DNA from 2 places in the Halomonas sp. TG39a genome. Region 1 is predicted to be linked to the other one. Evidence: predicted binding sites of a transcription regulator. Region 1 holds the regulator's gene; the other holds the start of a gene.

Region 1 (10,126 bases):
TCGTTCGGCCAGGCCAATAGCGGCGTCAATATCCGAGTGGGTCGCCAACACAATAAACTCTTCACCGCCCCAGCGGCCCAGGTGGTCGCAGCCACGCAGCGCGTTTTCAACTAAGCGTGCAAGGGCCACCAGCACATCGTCACCCACGCTATGGCCGTGGGCATCGTTGATCTGCTTAAAGTTATCCACATCAAACAACAAGAGGGCGAAGGCGGCCGCGTAGCGCTTGGCGGCCACTAGCTCGGCATTGATCGCCTCTTCAATGCGGTACCGGTTCCACACCTTGGTGAGGGGATCAAAATGGGCTAATTGCTCCAACCGCTGGTTGGCCTCGGCAAGAGCTTTACGCTCGTGCTCCAGGTGCATATTCAGCGAGCTAATTTCATAGGCTGAAATGGCCAGCGTCAGGTCTTCACCCAGGTCGACCGCCGCTAAGCGCTCTACCCGCTGCCAGGCTTCGCTCTTACCCACCACTTCCTCATGCCAAGCAACCGACGGGGTCACGAGCGCCACCGGTTGAGGATGGGTTGCAGGCTGCATCGCCCAATACAGCGTTTCCACCTGCTCGGGGCGAAAAAATATCAGCCAGGCGCGCTGAGTTGAGCTCATTGGCAGCGGCACCGCCAAGGCTCCGCACTGCTCGGGCATGGCCAGCGAAGCGGTTAACGTCTCTTTGGCGATTTCGCGCGTGCACCAAGGCCCGCTATGCACGTGGGCTCTTTCCAGACGTAGCACAAACTGGCTAATGGCTTCTGGGGTCGGCGTCATGCCTGCTTGATAAGCGCCGCCATTCACCCATAGCACTACACCATGGGCGCGAAACAGCTTCATCCAGGTAGCCGCCTGCTCCTGGAGTAGCTGCTGGGGGCTTTGTGGCTCGCTACGCGCTCGGGTACTCAGTGCCAAGCTATCCTGAACCCGCTGCAGGTAGCGGGCTTCTTGTCGCGCCCGGAGCAGCAGTAAGCGCTGGGTGGCCATCTGCACCAAGGTACGAACGGCATCACGTGCCGACGGCTCAACCGAGTGCGGCGCGGCCGAGTGGCAAAACACTAGCCCCCATAAGCCGGTATCACCCTGCATTGCCAAACTGAGTGAGCCGCGTACCCCCAGCCGGTTTAAATAGCGCTGCCGTTCCGGGGCAGGCGCGCGTAAAAAGCTGCCACTAAGGCTTGCTCCCGAGTAGGCGGGCGTCAGCGTTTCAGGCGGCGCATCGACGTCTTCAATTAACCGTACAGGGTAGTGTTGGTAACTTTTGCGCAAGGCAGCTGGGAAGTCGCTGGCGGGAAAGCGCTGCCCCAACAGCGAGGGCAGCTGTTTTCCTAGCGCTTCGGCAACCATCAAACCATGCCAATCGCTATCAAAATGGCACACCGTCACGCGATCATGGCCGGTAAGCTGTTGAATCGCGTTAACCAAGGAGTCGAGCAGCTCTTCCTGATGGGTGGCTTCCGCTAAGCGCATCAGCCGCTCATTGACGGTGCAGAGCAAGCGGCGCTTACCCTGGGGATTTAGTGGTTCAATCTCGACGATAACCTGCTCGCCTACCCGGTAAGCATGGAGCTGAAAACGCACGTTGCTATGCTTGGAACGAATAAACACTAGCGGGCCGGAAAGCCGCTGCTGCCCGTGCATTTCGCGACGCACCCGCTGGCTTAGCCGTTTCCCCAACACACAGCCAAGGGTGAGCTGCCCATTTTCAGGGCGCTCAACACCGGTTAAGCGGGTTAAGTTAGTGCTACTGGCTTGGATGCGTCGACAATCAGCATCTAATACCAGCAGGGCACCAAACGACTGCAATCGCGGGTGGTACATGGACACAAACGTGGCCTCGCAATCTATTCACCCTCGACCTGCTGTCTTAGCAGCAGCTCTACGCGCCGGTTGGCAGCTCGCCCATCCGCGGTTGCGTTCGGTTCCATGGGTTGGGTATCGGCATATCCGACGGCCCGCATACGTGAAATATTGAACCCTTGGCGCTCTAAGTGCCTCACCACGGCGATTGCCCGCGCTGATGAAAGCTCCCAGTTCGAGGGGAAGCGAGCCGTTGAAATCGGCACGCTGTCGGTATGCCCCTCCACCGATATCTGGCCATCAAAATTCGTCAGCACACCGATAAGGCTTTCAACCACGCCTCGCCCTTGGGGGGTTAGTACCGCTTGGCCGCTGGGGAATAGCAGGCTGGTATCAATCCGCAGCGTCACCCCTTCGCGGCCTTGCGAAACGCTGACTCCAGGAATATCAAGCCCGTCAAACTGCGGCTGCACCCCAGCGTGGCGGGGCTGAATCCCGGTGGCTAGAGACGCCAGCGGCAATGATGATACCGCGCTGGCCGAACGCATGAAAGCAGTATCAGCCGCTTCACCGCCGCCCGGCGGCGTCAGTGAAAGCAGCAGTACAAAGAGCGTGATCAGCAGCGTCAATACATCCAGATAGCTGGTTAACCAGCCCTCTTCACCATCGCCTGGCGACGGCGTCATTTCCAGCGCGTGGCGTGTATCGCGGTCTAGCATCGGGCCTACCCCTTGGCCGCCGAACTCACCGACGAGTCAGGCCTGGGTTTGACGCTGTTATCACGAATTTCATCGTGGTAGTTAGCCACAAAGGAGTTGAGTGTCTCTTCGATAAACGACGGCAGGCGACGCTTGGTAATCAGCGAAATACCTTCCAGCACCATGTTCATGGTAATCAGTCGCTCTTCGGTGCGGCGCTCTAACTTCACCGCAATCGGTTTAAACACTAAGTTGGCGAGTAAAATGCCATAGAAGGTAGTCAGCAGGGCCACCGCCATGCGCGGCCCAATCACCTGCAAGTCGCCTGCATCCATGACTTCCAGCATATTGACCAGCCCTACCAGGGTACCGATCATGCCAAACGCAGGCGCATAGGTGGCCATGGTGCGAAATATTTGTGCCTCGGCATGCTCACGCGCTTTAAGGCGGGCGATGCGCCAGCGCAACATGTCAAAAATTTCGTCCTCTTTGGTGTTGGCGATCACCAGTTGGATCCCGGTGCGCAGAAACGGATTGCGGGTATGCTCCAACTCGCGCTCGACCGCGCGCACATCGCCTTTAAACCACAGCCGTGACATATCGACCAATTCGCGGATATCGTCACGCATATAGGTATTTTCGCGCCGAAATACCAAGCCCACCAGCCGTACGACACGCAGCACCTCTTTCAGCGGATAGCTGATAAAGGTCGCCGCCAGGGTACCGGTCACCACGATGGCCAGACCCGGAAAATTGATAAAGCTTTCAGGGGACTCTGCGGTTAAAAACAGCACGCTCACCAACAGCAGTATGCTGGCAAATATGCCTATCAGCGTCGAAGGATTCATCCACGGCTCCTTGCCGGTCACAAGTGAGTAAAAAGAGGTGTTATGCCGAGTCGTGTAAGCGAGCGCGTAAACGACTTACGGCCTGGCTGTGTAGTTGAGAAACGCGTGACTCCGTTACGCCCAACACAGCCCCTACTTCCTTGAGGTTGAGTTCTTCTTGGTAGTACAGCGCCATAAGCAACTTTTCACGCTCTGGCAGCGCTTCAATCGCATCAATCAGCGTTTGCCGCTGCTGTCCATCCAGCAACTGCTCGAACGGTGAATTGCCCAGTTCATGACTGATAGGCTCGCCGCCATCGGCGACTAGCTCTTCAAACGGCAATAGCTGGCCGCTGTTGGTGTCGTTAAGGAGCTGCTGATAGTCGCTCAGCGGCATCTCTAGGTGGTGAGCAATTTCGTGCTCTTCCGGCGCTCGCCCGAGCTGCTGCTCTAATTGGCGAACGGCGCGGTCAACCGCCCGCGCTGAGCGGCGTACGCTGCGCGGCAGCCAGTCGCGGGTGCGCAACTCGTCCATCATCGCACCGCGAATACGTTGACTGGCAAAGGTCGCGAAGGTGGCTCCCTGGGTAGCGTCGAAGCGCCCCAGCGCTTCCAGCAGCCCCACCATCCCGGCTTGAATAAGGTCGTCGAGCTCAATACTCGCTGGCAATCGAACCTGTAGCGTCAAGGCCTGACGTCGCACTAATGGCATGTATTGAGTCAACAGCTCATTTTGTTTAATTCTGCCCTGTGCTGTGTACATATTCTCGCCTCGCGGCTATCCAGCCTTCACTGATAATTCACAATCATTTGCAATCCCTGCACCCGAACAGGCCGCTGACCTGGACGTAAGGCGAAGCGAAAATGCAACGGCGCATCGGCGTCTCGTCCCGCTAGCGCGGTAGTAGAACCCCGCATACCCGTTAACGCAACGCACTGCTCAGGATGGCACAGCCAAGCGTTTAAGTGCGCACTGGGGGGGTAGTGAAACTGCCACTGTATACGCCCAAGCTGGCCTGACTGCAGGCTGGCGACGTCGGGTGGGGTGGCCGCCTGACTACTGCTTGCCCGATCACTCATCGCCACCATCAGTCCCGGTATCTGAGTGCTCCAGCTACCGGGCGCTGCCTGGGCGCTCCCCGTTAAACCTGCCCATAGACACCCTGTCAGCAGCGCCGCGATCAACGGCAGCCGCCCTGTTAACGGCCAGCTTAGCATGCTTGGTCTCCTTGGCAGAGTGCGCTCATCGTGCAAGTACCAGTAACTCCATATTTAAGTAGTAATCAGCAGCCTCACGCAAGTTATCGAGTAGCCCCTGGCGCGGCAAGTGCGGCTCATGGAGTGCCAGCAAACGACGCGGCCCACCACCCTCATGCAACTGGCGCAACGTACGGAACATGGTCGCAAACGCATCGGCATCGCTACTAATCCACAGCGCCCAGCGGCTGTATTGGTCGCTCAGTTGCGCAAGCTCAGACGTTTCCGCCATGACGATGCGAATATCCCAGTCATCAGGCTCACCGGCCCAGTTTCGACCTAGCGTTGACCACTGCCCCAGACGTGCTTTGACCTTACTCACCTGAACTACGCCGCGACCGGGCAGCCCAACTACTATAAGCGGAATTTTGGGCCTGGGCGGCGCCACCGTCCTGGGCTCTTCCAGCGCCGCTCGCGTCGGCGTTGATAGGGGTGAAACGTGTTCGGCCACAGGTTCTGCCGCCGCAACATCAACCGCCCCCTCAGCCTGCTGCTGTTGGCGCTGCAGGTTTGCCCACTTGCGCAGTCCCGAGGCTTGATCTTGTTCGCTCACGCCACACCCTCTCGACTCACACTGCCCATTTGACGAATCGCATCCCGCGCCATAAAGGCGTAGACCAGCGCATCAAGCATACCGGTATCGCGGCGGCGACGGCTGGCGCCTAGTAGGTTGAGCAGATCGCCGCGCAGCGTCTGCGCCTCCTCATCATCGGCAACATCGAGATGCCCAGCGACCGACGCCACACCGCTGGCCATTAACAGCCGTACTTCGGCATTGAGATCACCGCTATCGGCCTCTTTTAACTGCTGCCACGCGCGCCGCGTCAAGGCGGCCAAGCCTTCACTTTGCAGCTGTGTTAACAGTAGCGAGAGCACCTCAGCCCCCAGCCGTGCAGGGGTTAGCCAGTAGCGGCGCGCTACCACTTTGGCACTTTCCGGGTCGCGCACTTCCCCGTACCAGGCGAGCAGCGCAGTGCCACTGGCGTCCTCAACCTCGGCGTAGACCGTCCAAAGTTGCACCGATTGGCCACGAAAACGCACGCCTACATGATGCGTTAGCACACTGTCATCAAACAACTGACGGAGGGTCTGGCGCTCATGGTGAAAGAGTACCCTATGACTGGGGGCTACTTGGCTGACCCAGGTCAAATGCTCGGCTTCCAGCCAGACGAGCGCCTCCGGTTCGGGAAAGCGCGGCAGTAGGTGTACCGCGACGCCGGTTGACTCTGACAGCGCGGCTAAGCGCGGCTGCCATCCCGCGACGTGGCGATGCTGCAGCCAGGGTAGCGCCAGCCAGGCGCCATCTGTGTCCAGCCCTATGTCCGGCATTGCCCAGTCGCAGCCGCGCTCATTGCGCCGCGCCGACCACGCCATCCCTAAGGTGGTTTCCGCCGCGGGATAGCCGGCGAGCAGTGCGTCCAAACGCTGTTCCTGCACACGGCTCGGCAGCGAGGCTAGGTTCCAGGTCTCTTCTAGTTCTGCAAAACCGGTGACGCGTTGGCGCAGCCTCGCCAGTAGTGATGACAAGCGACGCCCTTGGCCCAGTACATCCCGGGACCAGCGCGGCATTGCCATCGGGGCTTCAGCACTGTGGGCCCGTTCACGCTGCGGCGTTGCCGTGCTTAGCGCCTGATCGACTAAAGCGTCGGGAGTGGCAATGGCCATATCTTCGGGCACCTGCTGGCCATTGGAACCAAACAGCACACGCATCCCGTGACGCATAATAATATCTAGCACTGGCGCCAGCCGCCCCGCTTCATCCTGCTTGGTAATAATACAGTCATCGAGCTCTGCGCCCGCCGCTCGCGCGGCTTGGCGATAGCGCAGCACGACTTCTTCGAGGGTTTCTGGCTGGCTGGCAGCATTCAGCAGCAATACCAAGCGCACTCGCGAGCGTCCGCCCTGGAGGTGGGCGATCTGTTCAATCACCCGCTGGTCACGCTGACTCATGCCCACGGTGTCGATAATCACCCACTGCTTGCCCTGCAAGCGGCCCAGCAAATCGTCGATGGGCTGCTCGGCATCCAGCGCGTACATCGGCGTATCCAGCAAGCGCGCATAGATGCGCAGCTGCTCGTGGGCACCAATCCGGAAGCTGTCGGTGGTCACCAGCGCCACCGGGCGCGTACCGTGACGCATCACAAAACGTGCCGCCAGCTTGGCGGTGGTGGTGGTTTTCCCTACCCCGGTCGGCCCCACCAGAGCGACAATGCCGGTTTGATCAAAGAAACTAGGCTCATCGCTCAGCACGCAGAGGCGATCCATTAACTGCTGACGCAGCCACTGCAGCGGTGCTTCGCTATCGCTGTCTAACCGGGCTAATGGTTCGGGCAACCCTGCCAGCAGTTCATCGGCAAGCTCGCTGCCGAAACCGACGTTCCATAGCAGTTGGCGCAGTCGCGCGGCCGTTCCGGTGGGCGTTGCTGGCATTGGTGAAGCAGCAGGGGCTGGCTGGCTATTTGCTAGCAGCGCGCGCATATCCTGCATTTCGCGCAGTAAGCGCTCACTCATCGCCTGCATGGGGTCTTGCGGCGGAGGTGCTGTCGGCGTTTCGAGAGGTGCGGGTTCCGGTGAAGGTTCAAAGTGGTCGATGGCTTCATCCGCCATGGCCAAAATTTCAACGCCCCCTTCGGTACGCCGATTAGCCACAATCAAGGCGTCTTCACCGAGCGTTTCGCGCACTTGGCGCATCACATCACGACTGTTGGCTCCCACGAAACGTCTAACGCTCATGATTTACCTTTTGTCTGTTCTGGAAATGGTCGACGCTAGCCTATCACGGCGGGCCATCATTAACGTCCGCCGACTATTGTGGTCACTCTTAATGTGCGGTCATCGGGAATTTCAGCCTGCGACAACACTGACATATGGCGTAAACGGCGGCGCAAAAAGCGTGATAGTACCGCGCGCAGCGAATGCTGCACGACCAGCACCGGCGGTTCGCCGGAACTTTCGTGACGCTCCAGCGCTTGCTGCGCCTGGGTCATCAGCGTCTCTGCCAAGCCAGGCTCCATGGCGCCGTTGCCGTTCATCGCCTGCACCAGCACCTGTTCCAGTTGGGCATCCAGTCCCATCACATTGAGCGTCTCCTGCCCTGCAAACCACTGCTGGACAATCGCACGCCCCAGTGAGACTCGCACCAGCGCTGTCAGCTCGTTAGGATCTTTTTGCTGGGCGGCGTACTCCGCCAGGGTATCCAGAATAGTGCGCATATCGCGAATAGAGACATCTTCGTCAAGCAGGTTTTGCAAGATACGCTGCAACACCGTCAGCGAAATAGCCTTGGGAATCACCTCTTCGACCAATGCTTTTTGATCATCGCCCATTTTATCCAGCAGTTTCTGCACTTCCTGACGCCCCAGCATTTCGGGTGAGTGGCGGTGCAACAGGTGGTTCAAGTGGGTTGCTATGACGGTGCTGGCGTCCACCACGGTGTAGCCATACACCTGAGCGTGTTCGCGCTGGTTGCTATCAATCCAAATGGCGGGTAAACCAAAGGCGGGATCCTGGGTATGGGTGCCCTGCAGCTCGCCGGAGACCTGCCCCGGATTGATCGCCAGCCACTTGCCGGGCTGCGCCTCGGCGCGACCAATTTCGGCGCCTTTCATTGAAAGCACATAGGCGTTAGGCGGCAGCTCCAAATTATCGCGGATATGCACCACTGGCGGCAGGAAGCCCACTTCCTGGGCAAACTTCTTCCGCACGCTCTTAATGCGCCCCAGCAGCTCACCTTTTTGGCGTGAGTCGACCAGCGGGATTAAGCGATGGCCCACTTCCAGGCCAAGGGTATCGACCAGTTGCACGTCTTCCCAACTCGCTTCGGGGGTCTCTTGTAACGGTACAGGCGCAGTCGCAATTTCCTCCTTGACCAACAACTGCTCTTTTTGGCGCATAATAAACCATGCCAAACCCGCCAGCAGCGCGGTAAAGAGTAGAAACACTAAATTGGGCATACCGGGCACCATGCCCAGTAGCCCCATCACGATGGCGGCCAATATCAGTACCTGGGGATTAACGAATAGTTGGCTGAGCATTTGCTGGCCAATATCCTCGTCCGTGTCGGTACTCACCCGGGATACCGTGACACCCGCCGCGGTGGAAATCACCAAGGCGGGAATTTGCGCCACCAGGCCATCGCCGATCGCCAGCAACATATAGGTCTGACCAGCAGCGCCAAAGCTCATATCGTGCTGCAGCATGCCAATCATCAGCCCGCCGATGATATTGACCACCATAATCACCAAACCGGCAATGGCATCACCCCGGACAAACTTACTGGCACCATCCATCGAGCCAAAGAAATCAGCCTCTTGAGCGACTTCAGCACGGCGCTTTTTGGCGTCTTCCTCGCCGATTAAACCAGCGTTCAGGTCGGCATCGATGGCCATCTGCTTTCCGGGCATCGCATCCAGGGTGAAGCGCGCACCGACTTCGGCAATACGGCCAGCACCTTTGGTGATAACCATAAAGTTGATGATGACCAGAATCAGGAAGACCACTAGACCCACAGCAAAATTACCGCCGACCAGGAACGCCCCGAATGCTTCAATGACCTTACCCGCAGAGGCGCCGCCTTGGTGACCTTCCATTAACACCACACGGGTAGAGGCGACGTTGAGCGACAGGCGCAACAGCGTGGTAAACAGCAACACAGCGGGAAATGCCGCAAAATCCAGCGGCTTCTGGGTAAACATGCTGACCATTAACACCATAATGGCCAGGGCAATATTGAAGGTGAAGAGTAAATCGAGCGCGAAAGGGGGCAAGGGCACAATCATCATGCCCAAGATCATGAGGATGAGCAGCGGCCCGACCAGCAGCTTCATGCGCACATCACTCATCCAGTCGCGCCGCCCTACTAGCTGACTCAAGCCTTTCATGGTTGCGCCTCATTACCACCGGCGTCATGCCCGGGGCTTTCCATCTCCGGCGGAACCGGCAGGTTATCGGGGGTTGGGGGCACCTCGCCTCCTTGTTGTGATACTTGCTTGAGGCGGTAGGCCCAGGCCATTACTTCCGCCACCGCGGTATACAGTTCGGCAGGTACTTCTGCATCTAGATCGACGTGATGATACAGGGCCCGCGCCAATGGTGCTGCCTGCAAGCGAGGCACGCCTGCCTCTTCAGCGATTTCGCGAATGCGTGCAGCCACTGCGTCGGCGCCTTTTGCCACCAGCCGCGGGGCGCCCATACTGCCTTCCTGATAAGTCAGTGCTATCGCATAGTGCGTGGGGTTGGTAATGATAACGTCCGCCTCGGGTACCTTGCTCATCATCCTACCCCGCGCCATGGCCTGCTGCTGCTGGCGAATGCGCGCTTTCACATGCGGGTCACCTTCGGACTCTTTATGCTCACGCTTAATCTCTTCCTGGCTCATGCGCAATTTCTTGGCATTATCCCAGAGCTGGAAAGGGACATCGATCAAAATGACCACGATCAACACCAGCACCATTAGCCCAGCCGCCTGAGCGGCCATGCTTAAAGCGTTGGTAAGCGCTTGCTGGATAGGCTGATCCATTAGCGCCATAAATTTGCCGATGTTGAAATACAAAA
Region 2 (10,126 bases), 1.1 Mb from region 1:
CGTGATAAGGCAATGCGAAGTCTTCTGTCAAAACGAATTTTTTTATCTCCGTCTGCCGAATGTAATTAAGCCGAAATACCTGAAAGCCTTGCATCTCAATTTGTTCAATCAAATGGCCTTTATGTTCACGGCAAAGGAAGTAACACTCAGCGCCATGTTCGCGTAGCGCGTTAGCCAGCGTTAGGCAGCGCATCACATGGCCAGTACCAATTTCAAGCGACGCATCAACCCGAAAAGCGATAAGTTTCATGATGATTCTGTCAAAAATGCTTTGAACAACCATTCAGCACGCTGCCAGTCCTCTGGAGTATCTATATCCTGTACGCGGTGGCGTGGTAGCCGAATCGGTATAGTGTACTTGCTAAAAAGAGCACGCCCTTCTGACCATGCTTTCGCACGCCCCCAATAGAACTGTCCAGCATCATGCCACGCTTCCTCTAAATCCTGAGAACGAGTAGTAAAATGCTCGGGCTGAAACATTGCCACACCCCCTGATCGGGTCAAGCGTAGAGCCCTTTGAATAGGGAACGCATAGCTAGTCACAGTTACGGCATAATCGGCTATGGAGTCATTGGCTAATTCTTGCCGAGCATATTGAAGGTCACTTGGCTGCACGAACGGAGCAGTGGCATATAAGCAGCAAACGGTTTCAGGAGATTGTTCGTTCTTAATGAGCCATTCAATCGCATGCGCAATGACAGGGATAGTGCCAGTGTAATCATCAGACAATATTTCAGGACGAATAAAAGGAACTTCTGCGCCCCATTGACGCGCAACTGAAGCAATTTCACCATCATCTGTCGAGACAATAACACGCTCAAAACATTGACTCTCAAGGGCAGCCTCAATTGACCAAGCAATCATGGGTTTCCCACAAAAAAATTTGACATTTTTGCGCGGAATTCTCTTACTGCCACCTCGCGCGGGTATTATGCAAATAGTCATTAGCATTTAAGCCGAAGCAATCTTACAAAAAGCATCATGCGCAGCCATACTAAATTTGTCGATCTGCTTCTCAAGCCCTGAAAACTGAATAAAGCCACTTTCTTTATCTTTATAGAGTATCGCTAGCAATTGGTATATAGCACTTACATTTACTCCCTTTCCTCCATTTCCTCCATTTCCTCCATTTCCTACATAGCATGGCTGGCTTATCTTTCTAGTAATTGTAGCGCCATAGTCAGCACCGCGGCCATCTTGCTCAATGAGGTAAGAAAACTTTCTTCTTGATAAAGCACTTACATGTGCATGAACACGATATCCAATATGTAAATCGCACGAATCATAGACATTTAACCCATTATTTAATTCATATATCTTATTGCACTTAAGACCATTCTCGATACAAAAATTTTCCACATCCGGATTAATACCATGCAAACACACCTCAACATCAGCCATGGGAAATATACTTACAACACCGCTATACAAAACTATGAATGATTCAATATAAGAAGATGCATAATGTGGATCCGAAATTATTATTTTCCTTACCTTCTTATCGCCCACCCTAAAAGATAGCCCTTGCCTCTCAGGAGAATAAAATGCCACATCACCATCTAACATAGCATTTTTCATACCAAGGTAACTAAAAAGAAACTGAGTCAAAACACCGCGTGAGCTAAATAGAAAAGCCTCTTCGTCCATCTTTAACAACAACTTTATTGTTGCCTTATCTAACCCAGCATATATATCCTCACTTTCGGAGACTAACAGACTAGTTCCAGATGAAATCACTGAATAAGGAGTTTTTGAATCAACAACATTTCGTATAAATGGATACACAACTTTCTCTAAATCATACCTAACTGCTAAACACGCAAATATTATATGATCTGCCTTCTTAACTTTTGCTTGTACATTACTCCATGAGTCCGCTCTAAAAACAACCTCACACTTACAGCCGGGATCTACACTTGACATACCTTTAATTACGGATTCAGTTATTAACTTATCCCCTATGTTTTTAGAACCTTTTTCTGGATATGTTCCAATAATCAAGTAATTTTTCATAACATTCATTTCCGCCGTAAAGCTTTGAGAAGAATACTGCTCAGCACCCTGATTATATTATCCTGCTGCTTTTCACATACCGTTGGATAGAGTGGCAAGCTGATCGCTTCAGTGTAATAGCGTTCTGCCTCAGGAAAGTCACCATTAGCAAACCCCATATTCTGATAATAAGGCTGCATATGAACTGGAATGTAATGTAAATTAACACCTATATTTTGCTGTCGTAATGACTCAAATACTTTCCGATGACTAATGGCAAGTTTTTCAATTTCAAGGCGAACCACATACAAATGCAACCCTGAATAGCTATCTTTATGCTGCCAAGGCGTAATTAAAGGCAGATTCACCAGTGATTGATCATAGCGTATAGCTAACTCGTGGCGACGAGCAACGTATTGATCAAGGCGCTCTAACTGGCTCAGTCCCAGCGCCGCTTGCAGTTCGGTCATACGATAGTTAAAGCCAAGGTCAATCTGCTGATAATACCAAGGCCCATCGGTTTCATGAGTCATCTGTGCAGGTTCACGGGTAATGCCATGGCTGCGAAGCAAGGCCATTTTGTTGGCTAACTCGTCACTGTTAGTAACCGCTATGCCACCTTCAGCGGTAGTAATAATTTTCACGGGGTGAAAGCTAAACACCGTGATGTCACTGTAGCGACCACTGCCTATGAACTCTCCTTGGTATTTACCACCAATGGCATGGGAAGCATCTTCTATTAGGTGAAAGCCATAGCGCTGGCTGAGCGCACTAATCGCCTGCATGTCGCACGGTTGTCCACATAGATGCACAGCAACAACGACCTTGGGTACGCGCCCTTCTTTTTCCGCTTTTTGTAGCTTAGCTGCTAACGCTTTAGGGCAGAGGTTATAGGTGCGAGGATCGATATCAACAAAGTCTACCTGGGCACCGCAGTACAACCCGCAGTTGGCTGAAGCAACAAAGGTGATTGGAGAAGTCCACAGCCAATCACCTTTACCAAGCCGTAGCGCTAAGCAGGCTAGGTGTAGTGCAGAGGTGGCACTATTAACAGCCAGGGCATGCTTTGCTCCTACATGCGTGGCTACTGCCTGCTCGAAGCTAGGCACTTGCGGCCCCTGGGTGAGGAAGTCGGACTTCAGCACAGAGACCACTGCATCTATATCAGCTTGAGTAATCTCTTGGCGACCGTAAGGGATCATTAAATAGCTCCGATTTTCTCACGATTTTGACTGATCCAGGCCTGAAGATCATCGTCTGTCATCCATTCACTATTATTATTACTTGAGTAAACAAAGCCATCTGGAACAAGCTTGCCGTCTTTAATTCGGTTAGCATCTTTGTCCCAGTTGTTGATCTGGGGTAGAATCTTAAAATGTTCGAGATATTCGTAAGTATAGTAAGCATCTTCAGCACTGATCATCTGCTCATGTAGCTTTTCACCAGGGCGGATACCTACAATCTTCTGCTTGGCTTCGGGAGCGATCACCCGCGCCAAGTCGGTCACCTTCATTGAAGGGATTTTCTTGACATAGATCTCGCCACCTTCCATATCCTCGAAGGCGTGCCAAACGAGTTCAACCCCTTCCTCTAGCGAAATCATAAAGCGGGTCATGCGTGCATCAGTAATCGGCAGTATGCCTCTATCTCGAATAGACATAAAGAATGGGATCACCGAGCCGCGTGAGCCCATAACGTTACCGTAGCGAACCACAGAAAACCGAGTGGAGCTGTGACCGGCATAATGATTGCCCGCGACGAACAACTTATCTGACGTTAATTTAGTCGCGCCATACAAATTAATCGGGCTACTGGCTTTATCGGTTGAAAGCGCCACCAGTTTTTTTACGCCTTTATCAATACAAGCATCTACAAGGTTCATCGCTCCAATAACATTTGTTTTTATGCACTCGAATGGGTTGTACTCAGCCGTGGGAACAATCTTTGTAGCCGCTGCATGAACAACATAATCCACGCCATCCAGTGCACGATAAAGGCGATCACGGTCACGCACATCGCCAATGAAAAAACGTACCCGAGAGTCACCTTCAAATTTCTTTGCCATCTCCCATTGTTTCATCTCATCACGGGAGAAAATTATAATTTTCTTGGGATTATAGCGTGCCAGAAGCATAGGTATAAACGTATGACCGAAGGAGCCAGTGCCACCAGTGATGAGTACTGTCTGATCATTAAACACTTAAGACTCCACTCGCTTGGATTGGGATAGCAGTTTAGAGACAGCATAAGCGACTTTATCTTTAGAACCCAAACTGTAATCTATAGCCTTTTCAGGCATTCTCAAAATATTTTCCTTTTCAACTTCTTTTATTTTAAAAAGAAGACCTGTAGCGAATTCTGCCTCAACGTCACCAATATAATCAGAGCAATAAACCGAAGGAATACCGAAATTCAACGCATCCAGAGCGCAGGTCGATGAATATGTGATATGGACGCTCGCCTTGGCGAGTGACTCATTGATTGAAATTTTGGTGGAGTCTTCAAGGCCGCACTTCACTCCCGCTTTCTTTAACAGCGCCAGCACTTTTTTAGCCTCATCCAAATGCAGTGGATGCGGCCTGATAACGACCTTCTGGCCTTTAATGCGATAAACTTTTTTTATCTCATCAACCGGCACAGGAATACCTTTTGACTGAGGCTGATGCGTATAGAGAATTCGATTCCCCTTCTCTGACACTAGCGCTGTGCCAGATGCATCAGCTTCCTCAGCCTCTTTAAAGACCGGGTTACCACCTTCAACGATTAAGCAAGAGTCAGCCAAAGCACTATCATTCAACAGCATCTTGGTTGCCATGCCGCTCCACGTCCAGAACACATCTGGCAGTAACGGACTGCAAACTTCATTTCTCTTAAACTTTGAGTAACATGGATGTTTGAAACCATTAATCCCATGCTGAACGTCGATAACAGTAATACCCAACATCTTACAAGCAAGAATAATAGGAAAATAATACAAACCATAATAAACTCTAACAACAAGAGCATCAACTTCTGAATTCTTCAGCAACTGATAGTATTTAGCCACCATTCCGTTTAAAAGATAAAACCTTTCTTCCATATTAGCTCGAATACTAACACCAAAATTCTCTTTCAACTTGGAATCAAAAAAATCTACTTCCTCTTTTTGCTTATTACTCAACTCCCTTTTAAACTGCGGCGACAGAAGCTCTAGTTTTTTTGCCTCAACTCCCTTTTCCTCAAACCCTTCAATTATATGTTTCAAAAAATCCTCATCAAAAAAATAACCAACTATCTTTATTTTTCTTTTCTCTGGGTAGCTACTAGACCCTACGCCAACCAGCGTTAGCCTTCCTTTCGTGATGGCCATATTTTTTCGGCTTATCTCTTGAAGGCAAAACTGAAAACTTTCCCTTATAAGTGGAGAATAAGTTAATGAGTGGCCATCCGGTAGGCTGGAAACAATTTCGTCATAAACATCAAATTTTTCATAAGCAAACATAGAAATTTGTTCCCTTAAAAGCTTCAATCAAGCAATGCAAAAAGATTATCATCTTGCCCCAAGAAGGCGGTTTCATTTGCAGCGAATTTTGAATTTAATTCATTATTATCTTTCTCAATCGCAGGTGGAAGCAGCTCCTGTGCCTCTAAAAATTCCAGCGCTTTTTCCTGGCTAACATCGGCTATCAACTCAAAAGCAACATCATGTGCTGCGAAGCCTGAACTGAGAATAAAGGCGAGCTTCATCCTTTCTTTCTCGCTTAGGGTAGCCATGCGTTCGTGACTGGGTAGAAAGAGCACATCGCCGCTCTCTTGCTCTGTGGCGCAGGCTGTTTGGGCGCTTAGCTTTTCTGGCAAATGACTGTAGTGGCTAATATTATGAAAGCGGTAAAAGCGGAAGCCATTGCGACTCGCCCAATGCTGTAGCTCTGCCAAATTGGGCTGTTTTTCATGAGTCAGTTGAAACGCGACACGCGCCTGAATTAACAGTGTATTGGCGAGCGTTTTTTTGCCATGCTCGAGCACAAGCATAGTATCGCTTAGCTCATCGAGAATCAGCCAGTCAAGATTGCCCAATCCGTCGATACTATCCAACGCCACGGTAGTAATGGGCAGCTCTGCCAAAGGCTTGGCGCCTAGATGGTGCCGCTTGGGAAGTTTTTCGAGCGGTAGCGGTGAAAGAATACTGGTCATTTCAGGGGCTACACAGGCGTACAGCGTTTTCGGCTTTCCATCTCCTAGCAGTGCGTGCTGAAATAACTGTATATACTCACTACCTTCGTATTGCTTGGCCTCCTTTATTTCACTGGCGGGGTCAAAGGCGACAATACCAAAGGCTTCCGTCGCCGCCATTTGGTCAGCAAGGCCGCTTTTGATCAAGCTAGCGCGGTTGTCGAGTACCATGATTTTACCTTTTATTTGCCAGGTAAAATCATCGGTAAGCCACAAACGGTTAACTTGTGGTTCGTTGCCCTGCTTGGCTCCAGAGATAGCACCAACCAACTCTTTAAGTGAGTTATCAACCTTGAATTCAGGTTTAGTTGCCAGATAGGCTAAGCGCTGACGATGGCGTTTCTTCTGAATAATGGCAAAGTCTTTATTTCCAGCGCGCAAGTTTACCAGCGGAGTTAAAGCAGTAATTAGCCGCTCCGTGGCGCGGTCGAGATGGTGCTTCTCTTTCCCCACTTGCCAAGCGCGCGCCACCAAATCCTGATACATATCTTCATCGTCGAATAGACTGATGACTGCATCCACTAACGGTTGAAGCTCGTCATCGCTGAGCAGATGTTGGTAGGGCTCTTTATAGCACTCATCCGGAAAATCATAAGAGAGGCCAGCATCGCCAATCATTTCGGGCATGCCACCGCGGTTGGTGATTAGCGCTGGAATACCGTTGAGCATCGCCTCGGCCAGCATACGCCCAGAGCTTTCCCACCATAGGCTAGGCGCAACAACCACACGAGCTCGACTGTAAGGGCCGCGCATATCGCTGGTGTTGGGGGTCACTACAACATTACTTAACGCGATACGCTGCTCCCCCATTCGACGAGTGGTTTCACGCAGCACGGCGGGCCAGTCAGCCCGGGCTTCTACCACTTCAAGCTCAATATCGGGTCTTTCTCGCTCCAGCTTTTCGGCCAGTTGCACAAATACGCTCGCGCCCTTTTGCCAACTAGGGTTAACAAACAATAGTCGCTTACGTTCATGGTGTTCGGCAATGAAGTTTTCTGGAGCGATAAACTTGCCTACCGGATTGGCGGTATAACCAACCTTTTTGCGGTACATATCAGCCGTAGCTTGGCTATCGGTGAGAATCAGATCCACATCACGACACCAGCGTGGTGATTTATAGTTGCCGTTCGCTAGGTAGAAAGCAACAGGTATACCGCGATCTCGTGCCTCATCGGCAATTAGCATGTCAAGCGTTTGGCCGCCGTAGAACCACACAACATCCGGCTTAAAAGAATCCAGCATGTAGAGGTACTGACTATACCAAAGCCCTTCTTCATGCGTCGTCAAATGATTTCGATTGTGACTATAACTCACCACCAACTTATGCGTGAGCGCGCCATCTTCAGCTTCTATCAATTGGTGTAGATGAGCGCTCAGGTCAGAGAATTTTTCTTTAAGCCGCCCCATTCCCTTTGGGTTATCGAATACGGTCGCGCCCAGCACTTGAACGTCATAACCACGAGACACCAGTTGCAGCAACATTTGACGCACGGTCATGCTGGCGCCGCTGGAGGTATCCAACAAGCAAAAGGGATTGGCCCAAAGTATGCGGGGCCTGCGTTTTTGAGTAGCGGATGCTTGAGTTTGCTTAACCATGAAGCGGCTCACAGGAAAAATGGCAATGTGCCTAGCTTACTGTGCTAGGGCAGTGAGCAAAGGCGCGAATCCGCCAGTATTTAGGTAGGTGTTCTCTCGATCAGCACTAACTTAAAGGTGGGGCAAGCAAGAAAAAGGGGCTTAATTATCGATGGCTAACAATTTCTATTTTTTCATGACTTAACTACAATGTAATTACTGAGTCTACAGGCAAAAAAACGGGGCCTGTTGGCCCCGCGATACTTTCTCTTGCATCATACCGACTAAGGTATTAGCCCAGCAGAGACAATACAGACTGTGGCGTCTGATTAGCCTGTGCCAGCATGGAGGTACCGGCCTGCTGAAGGATGTTGGCGCGTGTCATGTTAGACACTTCCACCGCATAGTCCGCATCTTCGATGCGCGAGCGGGCTTCAGAAAGGTTGGTAGAAGTGGTCGCCAGATTATCGATCACTGAGTCAAAACGGTTAAGCGTAGCACCAAGAGTCGCACGATTGGTGTCTAGCGCTTCAGTGGCAGTATCAACTGCATCTACTAAAGCCTTGAAGTCAGTATGTGCAACACTACCACCACTTTGGAGCGTAAACTCCATTCCGTTACCCGCATCAGCAATTACACCGCCGCTGGCGGTATCTAGATCCAGGCCATCAACTGTGGCATCAAGTCTAGAAACGCTAATAACGTCCTCAGCTTCAGTATTGGAGCCAACCTGAATATTAAGGGTAGCGCCGGCACCACTTGCTACGTTTAGCAGGTTAGTACCGTTAAAGTTGTTGCTGCCAGCTACGCGATCAATTTCAGCTAGGCGCTCGTTGATCTCGGTAACGATCGCATCACGGTCTTCTGTAGCGTTGGTGTCGTTGGCGCCCTGTACCGCTAGCTCACGAATACGCTGCAGGTTGTCGTTGATTTGATCAAGACCGCCTTCCATGGTCTGTACCAGAGAGATACCGTCGCTAGCATTACGGCTAGCCTGATCCATACCTTTGATTTGGGCAGTCATTTTGTTGGCGATGGCTTGGCCAGCAGCGTCGTCAGAGGCGCTGTTAATGCGCAGGCCAGAAGACAAACGCTCTTGCGCTTTGGCCAGCATAGACTGAGAGTTAGACAGGTTGTTCTGGCCAATCAGGGCCGTAATGTTGGTGTTGATTACAGACATGTGAGTGCTCCTCGAAATTTAACTGGCCTTGTGGCCTGCTTAGCGGCACTTGCGTTGCCGTTATTATAATTAACGGCCTCCCCACCAACTTCTTTAGAAAAAACCGTTCTTTTTTATGTAAACTACTGTAACTCATCTGATTGATGCGACAACTGCTTATTAACATCGAATTTTGGATATCTGCCTTAAATAAAAACGGGGCCTACTGGCCCCGTCGTTACTTTCTTTTGACATTACTGGCTAAAGGATTAGCCCAGTAGAGACAATACAGACTGCGGCGTCTGGTTAGCCTGTGCCAGCATAGAAGTACCCGCCTGTTGGAGAATATTCGCACGCGTCATGTTAGACACTTCTACTGCGTAGTCGGCATCTTCGATACGTGAACGAGCTTCAGAAAGGTTGGTAGACGTCGTCGCCAGGTTATCGATCACCGAGTCGAAACGGTTCAGAGTAGCACCCAAGGTTGCACGACTGGTATCCAGCGACTCAGTTGCTCTATCAACCGCATCAACTAAAGTCTTGAACTCTTCGTGAGTGGCACCTGCACCTGAAGCATCTGCAACTGTAAATTCGCCAGCGGTCACTGCTGTAGCACCAGATACAGTGTCTTCTAAACCAAGTCCGCTAACCGTGGCATCAAGCCTATTAACACTAATAACATCTTCAGCTTCAGTGTTGGAACCAACCTGAATATTAAGAGTCGCGCCAGCGCCACTTGCAACGTTTAGCAGATTAGTGCCGTTAAAGTTGTTGCTGCCCGATACACGTTCAATCTCTGCTAAACGTTCGTTGATCTCGGTAGTAATTGCAGCACGGTCTTCTTTGGCGTTGGTGTCGTTGGCACCCTGTACCGCTAGCTCACGAATACGCTGCAGGTTGTCGTTGATTTGGTCAAGGCCGCCTTCCATGGTCTGTACCAGGGAAATACCGTCGCTAGCATTACGGCTAGCCTGATCCATGCCTTTGATCTGGGCTGTCATCTTGTTGGCGATGGCTTGACCAGCAGCATCGTCAGAAGCGCTGTTGATGCGCAGGCCAGAGGACAGACGCTCTTGCGCTTTGGCAAGCATAGACTGAGAGTTGGACAGGTTATTCTGGCCGATCAGGGCAGTAATGTTAGTGTTGATTACAGACATGTGAGTGCTCCTCGAAGATTAACTGGCCTAT

The links. The regulator FliA, encoded in region 1, starts transcription of late flagellar genes. The targets are predictions, from matches to a motif close to CTAAAGTTNNNNNNNNNNCNGCCGATA.
Region 2: U738_RS11560 (flagellin N-terminal helical domain-containing protein) is a predicted target of FliA. The motif match lies at 9,030-9,056, and genes of this name have one in related genera.

The regions. Positions count from the first base shown of each region.
Region 1 covers NZ_JQLV01000001.1:3,717,604-3,727,729, reverse strand. Annotated here, with positions in the region: gene U738_RS16785 (sensor domain-containing diguanylate cyclase) at 1-1,812, opposite strand, end outside; gene U738_RS16780 (OmpA/MotB family protein) at 1,836-2,510, opposite strand; gene U738_RS16775 (motility protein A) at 2,516-3,337, opposite strand; gene U738_RS16770 (RNA polymerase sigma factor FliA) at 3,378-4,079, opposite strand; gene U738_RS16765 (flagellar protein FlhE) at 4,106-4,534, opposite strand; gene U738_RS16760 (hypothetical protein) at 4,560-5,126, opposite strand; gene flhF (flagellar biosynthesis protein FlhF) at 5,123-7,306, opposite strand; gene flhA (flagellar biosynthesis protein FlhA) at 7,366-9,453, opposite strand; gene flhB (flagellar biosynthesis protein FlhB) at 9,450-10,126, opposite strand, start outside.
Region 2 covers NZ_JQLV01000001.1:2,578,852-2,588,977, forward strand. Annotated here, with positions in the region: gene pseG (UDP-2,4-diacetamido-2,4,6-trideoxy-beta-L-altropyranose hydrolase) at 1-250, opposite strand, end outside; gene pseF (pseudaminic acid cytidylyltransferase) at 247-951, opposite strand; gene U738_RS11535 (polysaccharide pyruvyl transferase family protein) at 952-2,013, opposite strand; gene pseC (UDP-4-amino-4,6-dideoxy-N-acetyl-beta-L-altrosamine transaminase) at 2,019-3,194, opposite strand; gene pseB (UDP-N-acetylglucosamine 4,6-dehydratase (inverting)) at 3,194-4,192, opposite strand; gene U738_RS11550 (hypothetical protein) at 4,193-5,473, opposite strand; gene U738_RS22960 (glycosyltransferase) at 5,497-7,800, opposite strand; gene U738_RS11560 (flagellin N-terminal helical domain-containing protein) at 8,072-8,959, opposite strand; gene U738_RS11565 (flagellin N-terminal helical domain-containing protein) at 9,208-10,095, opposite strand.